One region of the Streptomyces griseobrunneus genome, then DNA from elsewhere that is predicted to be linked to it. Evidence: predicted binding sites of a transcription regulator. Region 1 holds the regulator's gene; the other holds the start of a gene.
The links. The regulator HrcA, encoded in region 1, represses chaperone genes, less so after heat shock. The targets are predictions, from matches to a motif close to TTNGCACTCNGNNNNNCNGAGTGCNAA.
Positions count from the first base shown of each region.

Region 2: the regulator HrcA is predicted to act here: its motif matches at 3,862-3,888, upstream of groES (co-chaperone GroES).

Region 1 is NZ_CP177080.1:5,586,499-5,593,597, forward strand. It holds gene hemW (radical SAM family heme chaperone HemW) at 1-662, shown strand, start outside; gene ACK8N7_RS25290 (ABC transporter substrate-binding protein) at 688-3,561, opposite strand; gene ACK8N7_RS25295 (DUF3097 domain-containing protein) at 3,697-4,515, opposite strand; gene ACK8N7_RS25300 (MBL fold metallo-hydrolase) at 4,604-5,335, opposite strand; gene hrcA (heat-inducible transcriptional repressor HrcA) at 5,498-6,514, shown strand; gene dnaJ (molecular chaperone DnaJ) at 6,515-7,099, shown strand, end outside.
Region 2 is NZ_CP177080.1:3,080,618-3,087,716, reverse strand. It holds gene ACK8N7_RS13675 (serine/threonine-protein kinase) at 1-167, opposite strand, end outside; gene ACK8N7_RS13670 (hypothetical protein) at 274-621, shown strand; gene ACK8N7_RS13665 (hypothetical protein) at 676-987, shown strand; gene ACK8N7_RS13660 (THUMP-like domain-containing protein) at 905-2,128, opposite strand; gene ACK8N7_RS13655 (polysaccharide deacetylase family protein) at 2,331-3,254, shown strand; gene ACK8N7_RS13650 (DUF6234 family protein) at 3,293-3,766, opposite strand; gene groES (co-chaperone GroES) at 4,045-4,353, shown strand; gene groL (chaperonin GroEL) at 4,452-6,077, shown strand; gene ACK8N7_RS13635 (IS30 family transposase) at 6,328-7,099, shown strand, end outside.

The sequences.
Region 1 (7,099 bases):
ACGTCAACCTCGACCTGATCTACGGCACCCCCGGCGAGTCCGACGACGACTGGCGGGCCTCCCTGGACGCGGCCATCGGCGCGGGCCCCGACCACGTGTCCGCGTACGCGCTGATCGTCGAGGAGGGCACCCAGCTCGCCCGCCGCATCCGGCGCGGCGAGATCCCCATGACCGACGACGACGCGCATGCCGACCGCTACCTCATCGCGGACGAGGCCTTCGCCGCCGCCGGATTCGACTGGTACGAGGTCTCCAACTGGGCCAGCACCGAGGCCGGCCGTTGCCTCCACAACGAGCTGTACTGGCGCGGCGCCGACTGGTGGGGCGCGGGCCCCGGAGCCCACAGCCACGTCGGCGGCGTCCGCTGGTGGAACGTGAAGCACCCGGGCGCGTACGCCCAGGCGCTCTCCGAGGGCCGCTCGCCCGGCGCCGGCCGCGAGATCCTCAGCGAGGAGGACCGCCGGGTCGAACGCATCCTGCTGGAGCTCCGGCTCCGCGAGGGCTGCCCGCTCGACCTGCTGAAACCCGACGGCCTCGCCGCCTCCCGCCGCGCCCTGACCGACGGACTGCTGGAGAGCGGACCCTACGAGGAGGGCCGCGCGGTCCTCACCCTGCGCGGGCGGCTCCTGGCCGACGCCGTCGTCCGCGACCTGGTCGACTGATCCCGGACCGCACCGGGGGCGGGCCTCACGGCCTGCAGTCCTTCGCAGTCAGCGGCGGCGCGACCCCGGCGGGCTTGCCGCAGACCAGGGTCCGCTCGGCGCTCGGCCCGGGGCGGACCACCTTGACGATGTTCAGACCGTGCAGATGGCCGGAGACCGAGGACTTCGCCGGGCTGAACGCGATCGTCCCGGTGGGCATGTTGTTCAGCTCCACCGTGTGCAGCGTCGCCCAGGTCTCGGCGGCGCTCCGCCGGACGTCACCGCGTGCGGCGGCGTCGTACAGGGCCGCCGTCGCGCTGTAGGCGATGACCGTCTGCCCGCTGGAGAACAGCTCGTCCTCGTACGCCGGGCGCCCCGGGGCCAGCGTGGTGACCTTCTCGTCGCCGAGCAGGGCCCGCAGGGTGCGGTGGGCGTCCGCGTAGAAGCCGGGGTTCGTTCCCCGGTCCAGCGGTGCGAGGGAGCTGTGGTAGAGCGTGACGTTCGTCGCGATGGAGGCGCTGTCGCTGAACGTGTCCTTGGTCAGATCGTCCCCGGTGAACACCGTCAGCGCCCGGTTCCAGCACCCGGTGGTCTCCGACAGGCCCCGCATCAGGGCCCGTACGTCCTCGACGCGCCCGGCGAAGTACAGCGCGTCCGGCACCCGCTCCGCCTGGCAGATGCCGGTGAGCGGGGCGTTCAGACTGGCGCCGCCCGCCAGGTCGAAGTCGACGTCGGGGCCGAGCGCGAAGCCCGACGCCCGCAGCATCGCCCGGCCCGCGTCCCGCTGCTCGGCGGTGTACCGGTCCAGGTCCCCGTTGCGGTCCTTGCGCGAGAGCACGATCGCGTGCGGGCGGTCCAGCTTCCGCGCGATCTGCCGGGCGACCAGCCCGAGCGCGTACGTCTGCTCCTCGTCCGTCGCCGCCAGGCCGAAGTAGTTGGGGAACCGGCGGGGCAGATCGCTGCTGGAGTTCGTCGTGTTCACCAGCGGCAGCCCGGCCGTGCGGAGCAGCGCGGCGGCGTCGTCGCTCTCGTCGGTGTTACGGCCGAGGCCGACCACCCCCACCACCGTCGGGTCCCGCCGGGCCACCTCGATGATCTTGCGGACGGCGGTGAGCTGGCGCAGCATGTCCTGGCCGGCGTTGGCGGTGAGCACCCGCAGCTTGACCGACCGGTTCACGGTCTTGTTCACCGCCTGCTGGTGGAGATAGACGCCGGTCAGCTCCTCCAGACCCTTGCGGGTCGCCTCGGGGCCCTTGCCGGTCGAGGTCAGCGGGCCGGCGTAGACGACGGTGACGTACGCGTCGCCGGGCGCGATGTCCGCGTTCTCCTCCCGGATCGCCTGCTCGATCCGGTCGAACGTGATGCCCTTCCCGCCCCCGTACAGCTCCAGGCCGTTGCCCCGCGCGAAGCGCACCTCGGGCACGGTCGCCACGCCGACGCACTCCCGGTCCCCGTCCCGCCCGGCCCAGATCGCGTCCGTGCTCCGGTCGGTCAGCGGCCCGTGGCAGTACGTGTCGCGCCAGTGCCCGGCCCACAGGAACGCCCCCAGCAGACTCCCCACGACGACCAGCGCGATGCTCGTCCTCGACATCACCCACCACGCCCAGGTCCGCGGCACCGGATGGGTGACCAGCTCGGTCCGGGCGGGCGCGGTGGTCAGCTCCTGGGTGGTCAGCGGCAGCTGGAGCACCCACGCCAGCATCGCCGCCGCCACCGGCGACTGCCCCAGGCTCAGCTCGTCGGCCCAGCGGTCGTACTGCTCCTGGGCCCCCGGCGGAGCGGCTGGCCGGACCGCCCCCGGCCGCTCCGGGGGCGGCGGGGTGTGGCGCATGACCTCGGCGGCCGGCAGCGCGGCGAGCAGCAGCAGCGGATCGACCTCGCTGCGCCGCGACCGTACGTTGTTGATCGCGTTGATCAGCAGGATGCCGCCGTTGTCCTGGGTGGCCCGGTGCAGGAGCACCACCGGTGGCCGGGTCCGCTTGGCGCGCCGCCAGTCCGCCGCGTGGGGGCGGTAGTTGTCCCGCAGGTCCTCCAGCAGCGCCTGCACCCGCAGCTCCAGGTGGAACTGGCGCGCGTGCCCGTCGCCCGCCCCCGCATGCGCCACCCGCTTCGCGACCGCCGCCGCCCGCACCCGGATCACGTCCCACGACCCTCTGGGCGAGAGGCGGGACCAGCCGTCCGAGGGGTAGCCGGTGCTGGAGGCGGCCAGGGAGGAAGTGGTGGCGAACCACCGGCTGGCCCGGCGCAGCCACAGCAGCGGCGGCGCGGACCGGCCCACCAGCCCCACCACGGCCAGCCCGACCAGGGCGAGGGACGCCACCACCACCGTCAGGAACCAGTCGATCTCCCCGAGCAGCACACTGAGCAGGGCGATGAAGAGCGCGCCGACGAAGGTCTCCGGCCGCACGGAGTTCCGTAACGACGACCCCCAGGTGCCCCGGCGCGGCCGGTCGGCCCGCCAGCGCAGCCGGCGCAGCTGCTCCAGGATCAGCTCCTCGCCGATCTCACCGGTGTTCCCGTCGGACTGCTCGACCACGGTCGCGGTCGCCTGCTCGATCGCCCCGAGCAGCCGCGAGCGGGGAAAGGCGAGGGGCTTGTACTGCGTGGTCCCGGGCGATTCCCACGGCTTCTCCGCCAGCGTGCGCACCATGTCCAGCGCCGCCTCGTACGGGGTGGCCCCGCCGCCCTCCAGCCGCTGCACCGGAACCCCGCGCCGCTCATTGGCCTTGTGGACCAGCCTGACGATCGCCTCGACCTGCTCGTCGATCTCGCGCCCGGCCCCGGCGTCCTCGGCCTTGATCACCACCAGCGGCATCACCGGCCGGTTCCTGCGGTACCGGTCGATCAGCTGCTGCATCAGACGGAAGACGGCCAGAGCCGCCTCGTTCCCCGCTCCGCCCCGCCAGTTCCCTTGTCGCATCGCCCGTGCCCTTCCCCCGTGAACGGGTGAGCCCGTTCCCCCCACCCTCCATAACCGATGGTGCGTGTGGGACGCAGGCATTCCTAGGGATCGGCACGTGATCCTCTCGGGCGGGCCGGCGACGAGCCCGGGACATCACTCAGGAAGGGTGACGAAGTCAATCAATTCCTCCACCCGGCCGAGGAGTTGAGGCTCAAGATCCTTGTAGCTGCGGACCTTGGACAGGATGTGCTGCCAGGCCGCCCCGGTGTTCTCCGGCCACCCCAGCGCCCGGCACACCCCCGTCTTCCAGTCCTGGCCCCGGGGCACCACCGGCCACGCGTCGATCCCCACCGAGGACGGCTTCACCGCCTCCCACACGTCGATGTACGGGTGGCCCACCACCAGCACATGCGGATCCGAGACCTGCGCGGCGATCCGGGACTCCTTGGAGCCGGTCACCAGGTGGTCCACCAGCACCCCGAGCCGGGCGTCCGGCCCGGGGGAGAACTCACCCACGATGGCCGGGAGGTCGTCGATGCCCTCCAGGTACTCGACCACCACGCCCTCGATGCGCAGATCGTCGCCCCACACCCGCTCCACCAGCTCCGCGTCGTGCCGGCCCTCCACATAGATCCGCCCCGCCCGTGCCACCCGGGCCCGCGCACCGGGCACCGCCACCGAACCGGAGGCCGTACGGGCGGGACGCACCGGACCGCCGGGCCCCGGGCGCACCAGCGTGACCACCTTGCCCTCCAGCAGGAAGGCCCGCGGCTCCATCGGGAAGACCCGGTGCTTGCCGAAGCGGTCCTCCAGGGTCACCGTGGGCCCCTGGGCCGTCTTCTCGCAGCGGATCACGGCGCCGCAGAAGCCGGTGGCGACCTCCTCCACGACCAGATCGGGTTCGGCGGGGACCTCGGGCACGGGGGCGGACCTCTTCCACGGCGGGGTCAGGTCCGGCTGGTAGCTGCGCATGCGCCGACGATAATCCTCACCCCGCCCCGAAGATCGTCACTCCGCCCGAGAACCGTCACACCACGCTGAGAGCCGTCCCCCGGAACCCTCACCCCGCCCCGAACCGCTCCGCCAGCGACCCCCGCTGCGCCCGGACGAACGCCGCGTCCACCACCGCCCCGTGCCCCGGCACGTACACCGCGCCCTCGCCGCCCAGTTCGAGCAGCCGGTCCAGGGCGGCCGGCCAGCGGGAGGTGATCGCGTCCCGGCCCGCCTGCGGTTCGCCCGACTCCTCCACCAGGTCCCCGCAGAGCACCACCGGAGGCTCGCCGTCCGTCCCCGGCACCAGCACCGCGAGGTCATGGCCGCTGTGGCCCGGGCCCACGTTGGCCAGCAGCACCTGACGGCCGCCGCCCAGGTCCAGCGTCCACTCGCCGGTCACCTCGTGGTGCGGCACCACCAGCGTGTCCACCGCCCGGTGCGCCTCCTCCTCCGAGAGCCCGTGGTGCACGGCCGACCCGGTCAGCTCGTCCGCCGAGCGCCGCAGCAGGGCGGTGATGCCCACCGCCCCGTACACCTGGGCCCCGGCGAACGCCGCCGTACCCAGCACATGATCGAAGTGGGGGTGGCTCAGTGCGATATGCGTCACCCTCCGGCCGAGCAGGGCCTCGGCCTGCCTCCGCAGCTCGACGCCCTCGCGCAGGGTCGAGCCGGTGTCGTACAGCAGCACACCGCCGGGCCCGGCCACCAGCGCGACCGTGGCGTCCCAGCCCGGCAGGCGCCGCCGCCCGATACCGTGGCCCAACCGCTCCCAGCCGAAGTCTTCCCAAGAGACGTCCATGGGACGACGCTATCGGGGCGACCCGCGCGGTCCGGTGGCGGCGTGGCCGGTCGCCCTTGCCCCTGCCCCACCCCACCCCCGTACACTGACCGGGGGGTAACTGGCACTCGTACGCACCGAGTGCCAACAGGCACCGGGAAACAACAGCTGGAGGTGTGCGCCATGCTCAGCGAACGCAGACTGGAAGTGCTGCGCGCCATCGTCCAGGACTATGTCGGCACCGAGGAGCCCGTCGGCTCCAAGGCGCTCACGGAACGGCACCAGCTGGGGGTCTCCCCAGCCACCGTCCGCAACGACATGGCGGTGCTGGAGGACGAGGGCTTCATCGCGCAGCCGCACACGAGCGCGGGCCGCATCCCCACCGACAAGGGGTACCGCCTCTTCGTCGACAAGCTCGCCGGCGTCAAGCCGCTCTCCTCGCCCGAGCGCCGGGCCATCCAGAACTTCCTCGACGGCGCGGTCGACCTCGACGACGTGGTCGGCCGGACCGTACGGCTGCTCGCGCAGCTGACCCGGCAGGTCGCGGTGGTGCAGTACCCCTCGCTGACCCGCTCGACGGTCCGGCACGTGGAACTGCTCTCGCTCGCCCCCGCCCGGCTGATGCTGGTCCTGATCACGGACACCGGCCGGGTCGAACAGCGTATGATCGACTGCCCCGCGCCCTTCGGCGAGGCATCGCTCGCGGATCTGCGTGCCCGGCTCAACAGCCGGGTCGTCGGACGCCGCTTCGCGGATGTCCCGCAGCTGGTGCGGGAGCTGCCGGAATCCTTCGACAGCGAGGACCGCGGAACGGTTTCCACGGTCCTTACCACCCTCCTCGAAACCCTGGTCGAGGAGACGGAGGAGCGGCTGATGATCGGCGGCACCTCCAACCTCACCCGCTTCGGGCACGACTTCCCTGTGATGATCCGGCCGGTGCTGGAAGCACTGGAGGAGCAGGTCGTCCTGCTGAAGCTGCTGGGTGAGGCCACGGACTCAGCCATGACCGTACGGATCGGGCACGAGAACGCCCACGAGGGCCTCACGTCCACGTCCGTCGTTGCGGTCGGCTACGGTTCGGGCGACGAGGCAGTCGCCAAACTCGGCGTGGTCGGACCGACCCGCATGGACTACCCCGGAACGATGGGAGCGGTACGCGCAGTGGCACGTTACGTCGGACAGATCCTGGCGGAGTCGTAAGTGGCCACGGACTACTACGCCGTACTCGGCGTGCGCCGCGACGCATCTCAGGACGAGATCAAGAAGGCATTCCGTCGGCTCGCACGCGAGCTGCACCCGGATGTCAACCCGGATCCGAAGACCCAGGAGCGGTTCAAGGAGATCAACGCCGCTTACGAGGTGCTCTCGGACCCGCAGAAGAAGCAGGTCTACGACCTCGGCGGCGACCCGCTCTCCGCCAACGGCGGTGGCGGCGGCGCGGGCGGTTTCGGAGCCGGTGGCTTCGGCAACTTCTCCGACATCATGGACGCGTTCTTCGGAACTGCCTCGCAGCGCGGGCCCCGCTCGCGCACCCGCCGCGGCCAGGACGCCATGATCCGGCTGGAGATCGACCTCTCCGAGGCGGCCTTCGGCACCACCAAGGACATCCAGGTCGACACGGCCGTCGTCTGCAACACCTGCAGCGGCGAGGGCGCCGCCCCCGGCACCTCCGCCCAGACCTGTGACATGTGCCGCGGTCGCGGCGAGGTCTCGCAGGTCACCCGGTCCTTCCTGGGCCAGGTCATGACCTCGCGCCCCTGCCCGCAGTGCCAGGGCTTCGGCACG
Region 2 (7,099 bases), 2.5 Mb from region 1:
ATCACCTTGATGGCGACGGGCCGCCCGCCGGGGGTGTACGAGAGGTAGACCTTGCCCATCCCGCCGGAGCCGAGCTTCGCGGTCAGCCGGTAACCGGCCACCGTCCGCGGATCGCTCTCCTCCAGCGGCTGGAAAACCCCTTCGCGGCCCTGCTGCTGACTGGTCATCGTGTTGCTTCCCCCGACGGCGCCTGTTGTCCTGAAACGAGCCGTACTGTATCCGCAACAGGGCTGCTCCGGCGGAGCGTTCCGGCGGTCGGTAGTGTCCGGTTACATGCAACGCCGCCCCTTGCTGCCGCCGCCCCCGCCGCCCGTGGAGATCAGGTCCTGGCCCGACCGCGAGGCGATGCTCACCGACCGGGCGCTGATCCTGGGCGTACTGGTGCGGATGCATGTGGGGCCGGGGCGGTTCGGCGTGCTGGTGATGTGGGCCGGGCTGGCCGCGTTCGGCTGGCTGCTGGCGGGGTCGGCGTTCGTCGTGTTCGAGCAGGCGCAGGACGTCTTCGGCGGGCTGGCCGGACTCCTGTCCCTGCTCCTCGGGGTGGGGGCGATGGTGCCGGGCATCGCCTTCGTCTGCCTCTACGTCGCCCGCGACCGGAAGGTCCGCGCGCTGCTCGTGTAGTGGGGTGCGCTGGACCGCGACCCGGAGCGCGACCGGGAACTGCGGCTGCCCGGGGTGAGCCTGGTGTGGCTGCTGCTGTCGTTCGTCCTGGGCGCGACGGGGCTGGCGCTCTGCGTTGTCGGCCCGGCGAGCGCCCGGCCCGGCGACGACACGTACGGCACGGTCGCCCTGGTCATGGGCCTGGGCATGGCCGCCTGGCTCACCGGACTCATCGGCGCCGTCAAGGCGTTGGCGCACCGCCGCTGGGTGCTGCGCGTCCTGACCGCGCCCGCTGCGGACCGGCTCACCCCAGCGGGTGGCCGATCAGCATCGTCGGCGCCCCGGCGACCCGGGTCAGGAACACCGTCGCCGAGTTCGGGCCGCTGAGCTTCATCCGGCGGCGCAGCTCCTCCGGTTCGACCGCCGAGCCGCGCTTCTTGACGGTCAGCACGCCCACCCCGCGCTCCCGCAGCAGCGCCTTCAGCTTCTTCAGGCCGAACGGCAGCCGGTCGGTGATCTCGTACCCGGCGACGTACGGGGAGGAGTACGGCATATCGCTCGTGACGTACGCGATCGTCTCGTCCACCAGTCGCCCGCCGCACCGCTCCACGATGTCGGCGACCAGATGGGCCCGGATCACCGCGCCGTCCGGCTCGTACAGATAGCGCCCGACCGGGCCCACCGGCGGGGCGGGCAGCGGGGCCGGGGCGGTGAGGGTGGCCCCGGACGGCAGCAGGGTGGCCCGGAACGAACCGGGCGCGAAGCCGTCGCCGTACCAGAGCACCGCCTCCTTCACATCGCCCCCGTCGGAGATCCACTCCGCCTCGGCCTCCGGCCCGATCGCCTCGTGCGGGATGCCCGGGGCGATCTTCAGCGCGGCCCGGGGCGCCTTGAGCGCGGCGGCCGTCGCCCAGGACAGCGGTGGTGAGTACGCCTCCGGGTCGAAGATCCTGCCCCGGCCGCCGCGCCGGGCCGGGTCCACGAAGACGGCGTCGTACGGAGTGGTGTCGATCTCCGTGACGTCGGCGCACCGCACCTCGATCAGCGCGGCAAGACCGAGCGCCTCGGCGTTGGCGCGGGCCACCTCGGCGGTGAGCGGGTCGCGGTCCACGGCGAGGACGGCGATCCCGGCGCGGGCCAGCGCGATGGCGTCGCCGCCGATGCCGCAGCACAGGTCCGCGACGCTCCGCACGCCGAGCGCGGCGAACCGGGCGGCGCGGTGGGTGGCGACCGAGGTGCGGGTGGCCTGCTCGACGCCGTTGGGCGTGAAGTACATGCGGTACGCGTCCTCGGACCCGAACTTCGCCACCGCCCGCTGCCGCAGCCGGGCCTGGCCCAGGGCGGCCGACACCAGCTCCGCCGGGTGCGTGCGGCGCAGCCGGGTCGCGGTGGCCAGTTCCTCGGCGGGGTCGTGGTCGCGCAGCTCGGCCAGCAGGTGCTCGCCCTCGGGGGTGCGCAGGGCGGCGAAGGCGGCGCGGGCGGGGTCGTCGGCCGGGGTGGCGGGGGTCGATGCGTTCACCCGGCCCATTGTGGCCGGTGCGCAGACGGGGGCCCCTATGGGGCGACGCGGGCCCTAATACGTCGACGCGGGTCCCTGGTAGGCAGCGCGGGTCCCTGTGGGCCGGCCGGGGGACGGGTGCGGCCCCCTCGCGGTGTCGGGGCGGGAGGCGGGCGGGTGGCTGGCAGGATGCGGCGCCATGCAGCTAGTACGACAAAAAGGAAAATCACCCATGAAGCGGCACCGGCCGGTCTCCGTCGTGCTGGCGGCCCTCCTGGCCGCCACCGTCACCTCGGCCTGCGCGTCGGAGACGGCCGACGGCGGTACGGGAGCCCCGGGCGGACCGGCGAAGCCCGCCGCCGGACAGCAGGGCGAGGCCGCCCAGCAGGCCGGCCCCGCCCGCGCCCTGGGCACGTACGCCGAGGAGCTCAAGAAGAAGCAGGCCGCACGGGCCGTCGCCGCGAAGAGGTGGGGCCTGGCCAAGGTGCCGCTCGCGGCCCCCGAACCGCCGGAGGTGAAGCCGCGCATCACCACCCGCAAGGGGTTCGAGGTCCGGGACGACGAGGGGCTGCCGCCCGTCTTCACCACCGTCCCCACCAAGGAGAAGATCGTCTTCCTGACCATGGACGACGGGGCGGAGAAGGACCCCGCGCTGCTGCGGATGATGACCGAACTGGACATCCCCTACAGCGCCTTCCTGAGCGACTACGTCATCAACGACGACTACGGCTACTTCAAGCAGATGCAGAAGCGCGGGGTGGTCATCAGCAACCACACGCTCAACCACCGCTATCTGCCGGGCCTCTCCTACGCCGAGCAGAAGCGGGAGATCTGCGGCCAGCAGGAGAAGATCCTCAAGAACTACGGGAAGCGGCCCACCCTCCTCCGCCCGCCCTACGGCAACTACAACCGCGACACCCTCGTCGTCGCCAAGTCCTGCGGCATCACCGCCGTCCCCCTGTGGTCCGCCGAGGCGTTCGCCGACCACATGGAGTGGCGCGAGTGGGACCGGGACCTGCACCCCGGCGACATCGTCCTCACCCACTTCCGGGGCAAGGACGACTGGAAGGGCACCATGCCCGACATGATCCGCCTGGTCATGAAGACCATCACGGACAAGGGGTACGCGGTGGCGAAGCTGGAGGACTACGTCTGACTCCCCGCCCGCCCGGCGTACGGCCGACGAATGCGCGCTCAGCCCCCGCTGCGCGCGCATTCGTCGCTGTCGCCCCCGCTGCGGCAGGGCGGGGAGTTCCAGGTGGGGGCGGGGCCCGGAAGCGCGGGGCCGTCGGCCCGGGACACGGACGCCAGGGTCACCGCGCACAGGGCCACGGCCACGAGCACCTGGATGCCGCCCGCCCAGTACCACCGGTCACGCAGCAGCATGGCGGCGAGGACGGCGACCGTGAGGGCCAGGACGCCGAACGCGACGGTGGGGACCCAGTCGGTCTCCGCTCCGGCACCGGCGGGCGAGGGCGCGCCGCTGTCGATGGGCGCATGGGACCGCGCCAGGCCGCGCAGCCCCAGCAGTACCAGCAGCACGGCGAGGACGACCGCCTCGGCGACCGTGAGCAGGAGGCCCGCGGCGGGATCGGCGCAGCCGCCGGGCCGCTCGTCCAGGGCCCGCTCCGCCGGTCTTCCGGGCAGGCCGCTCTCGGGATGCGTCATCTCCGTACCGTCGTACGGAACACCCGGCTCCGCCCCCGCGTTGTCCGGACGGTGATCCGACGGAGCCCCGATCGAGACGGCGCGAGGGTGGTGAATTGGCACTCCGCTTGACCGAGTGCTAATCGCGGTCATAGTCTCGGGTCTGGCACTCCCCCCTGGAGAGTGCCAGCACCACACTGTGCGACAGGGCAGGTCCGGCACCCGCGACGACGGATCGGTCTGGTCGCCGCCCAATGACTGCTAAACCCCGTGAGATCTCCGAAGGGGGAGACCGGATCGTGTCGACCACCAGCTCCAAGGTTGCGATCAAGCCGCTTGAGGACCGCATTGTGGTCCAGCCGCTCGACGCCGAGCAGACCACGGCTTCCGGCCTGGTCATTCCGGACACCGCGAAGGAGAAGCCCCAGGAGGGCGTCGTCCTCGCCGTGGGCCCGGGCCGCTTCGAGAACGGCGAGCGTCTTCCGCTCGACGTCAAGACCGGCGACGTCGTCCTGTACAGCAAGTACGGCGGCACCGAGGTGAAGTACAACGGCGAGGAGTACCTCGTCCTCTCGGCCCGCGACGTTCTCGCGATCGTCGAGAAGTAATTCACCCACGTTTGCTTGTGTTCTGCGCCCCTGGCCCCCTGCGAAATAACTAGCCGGGTGGCGAGGGGCGCAGTTCGTCCGAGAGGGAAGTACAGCCCATGGCGAAGATTCTGAAGTTCGACGAGGACGCCCGTCGCGCCCTTGAGCGCGGCGTCAACAAGCTTGCCGACACGGTCAAGGTGACGATCGGCCCCAAGGGCCGCAACGTCGTCATCGACAAGAAGTTCGGCGCACCCACCATCACCAACGACGGCGTCACCATCGCGCGCGAGGTCGAGCTCGACGACCCGTTCGAGAACCTCGGTGCCCAGCTCGTCAAGGAGGTGGCGACCAAGACCAACGACGTAGCGGGTGACGGCACCACCACCGCGACCGTCCTGGCCCAGGCGCTCGTCCGCGAGGGCCTGCGCAACGTCGCCGCGGGCGCCTCCCCGGCCGCCCTGAAGAAGGGCATCGACGCCGCGGTCAAGGCCGTGTCCGAGGAGCTCCTCGCGACCGCCCGGCCGATCGACGACAAGTCCGACATCGCCGCCGTGGCCGCGCTCTCCGCGCAGGACACCCAGGTCGGCGAGCTCATCGCGGACGCCATGGACAAGGTCGGCAAGGACGGTGTCATCACCGTCGAGGAGTCCAACACCTTCGGTCTGGACCTGGAGTTCACCGAGGGCATGGCCTTCGACAAGGGCTACCTGTCCCCGTACATGGTGACCGACCAGGAGCGTATGGAGGCCGTCCTCGACGACCCGTACATCCTGATCCACCAGGGCAAGATCGGCTCCATCCAGGAGCTGCTCCCGCTGCTGGAGAAGGTCATCCAGGGCGGTGGCTCCAAGCCGCTCCTGATCATCGCCGAGGACGTCGAGGGCGAGGCGCTCTCCACCCTCGTCGTCAACAAGATCCGTGGCACCTTCAACGCCGTCGCGGTGAAGGCCCCGGGCTTCGGTGACCGCCGCAAGGCCATGCTCGGCGACATCGCCACCCTCACCGGTGCGACCGTCATCGCCGAAGAGGTCGGCCTCAAGCTCGACGGCGCCGGTCTCGACGTGCTGGGCACCGCCCGCCGCGTCACCGTCTCCAAGGACGACACGACCATCGTCGACGGCGGGGGCAACTCCGACGACGTCAAGGGCCGCGTCAACCAGATCAAGGCCGAGATCGAGTCCACGGACTCCGACTGGGACCGCGAGAAGCTCCAGGAGCGCCTCGCGAAGCTGGCCGGCGGCGTGTGCGTCATCCGCGTCGGTGCCGCCACCGAGGTGGAGCTCAAGGAGAAGAAGCACCGCCTCGAGGACGCCATCTCCGCCACCCGCGCCGCGGTCGAGGAGGGCATCGTCTCCGGCGGTGGCTCCGCTCTCGTCCACGCGGTGAAGGTCCTGGAGGGCAACCTCGGCAAGACCGGCGACGAGGCCACCGGTGTTGCGGTCGTCCGCCGCGCCGCCGTCGAGCCGCTGCGCTGGATCGCCGAGAACGCCGGCCTCGAGGGTTACGTCATCACCTCCAAGGTCTCCGAGCTCGACAAGGGCCAGGGCTTCAACGCCGCCACCGGCGAGTACGGCGACCTGGTCAAGGCCGGCGTCATCGACCCGGTCAAGGTCACCCGCTCCGCCCTGGAGAACGCCGCGTCCATCGCGTCGCTGCTGCTCACGACCGAGACCCTGGTCGTCGAGAAGCCGGCCGAGGAAGAGGGCGACGCCGGTCACGGCGGTCACGGCCACTCCCACTAGTACGCGCAGTACCTTTCGGTACGCCCGAGGCCCGGTACCCCTTGGGTTCTAACGGTCCTCGCAACACCCACGATCTGTGGGAGTTGCGAGGACCGTGGCCGTTGAGCGGGTTGATCTTGCGGGGTTGAAGGAGCGTTTCCTTGCACGGCTGGATGCCGTGGGGAACGTGACGGTGGTGGCGCGTGAGCTGGGTGTGAACCGGAACACGGCGTTCGGTTGGGCTCGGAGATCCGGTCGCGGGTCGGTACGTCTGCCGCGGCGGCATCCGCGGCGGGAGGAGTACGAGCAATTGCGGGCCACGGGCGCCTCGCAGTCCGAGGCGGCCCGGCGCATCGGGGTGAACAGGCGCACAGCCAGGGACTGGGACCAGGGCGTCAAGAAAACTCGCACCACGCGGACCTACGCCGACGGCCGCCGTGTCGATTACGCGGCGGGGACCGCCACGATGTTCGGTGTGACCACAGCATCGATGGGTCTGGCGACCCTGGACAAGCAGCTGCACCCCAGGTTCCTGGCTCTTTCCGAGCGCGAGCGGATCCGGGATCTGCTCGCGGTGGGCCACTCGCTGCGGGCGATCGGACGCGCCCTGGGCCGGCCCGCCAGCACGATCAAGCGGGAGATCGATGCGAACTCGGGCGTCGAGGGCTATCAGCCCTATGCGGCCCACCGCGCAGCCGCAGCACGCCGGCCCCGGCCCAAGGACCGCAAGCTGCTACGCGAGAGCCGGCTGCGCCGCTTCGTCCAGGACGGCTTGCGGACACGATGGTCGCCGGAGCAGATCTGCCACGCTCTGCGCAAGGAGCATCCCGACGACCAGAGCATGCGGGTGAGCGTGGAAACGATCTACCAGGCACTGTATTTCCAGGCCCGTGGCGGCCTGAAGCGGGAAGTGCAGGCAGCAATCCGCTCCGGTCGCACCCGCCGCAAAGCACGCCGGGACCCCGAGCGGCGCACGCCACGGTTCACCGACCCAATGGTCATGATCAGCGATCGTCCCGCCGCTATCGAGGACCGGGCCGTTC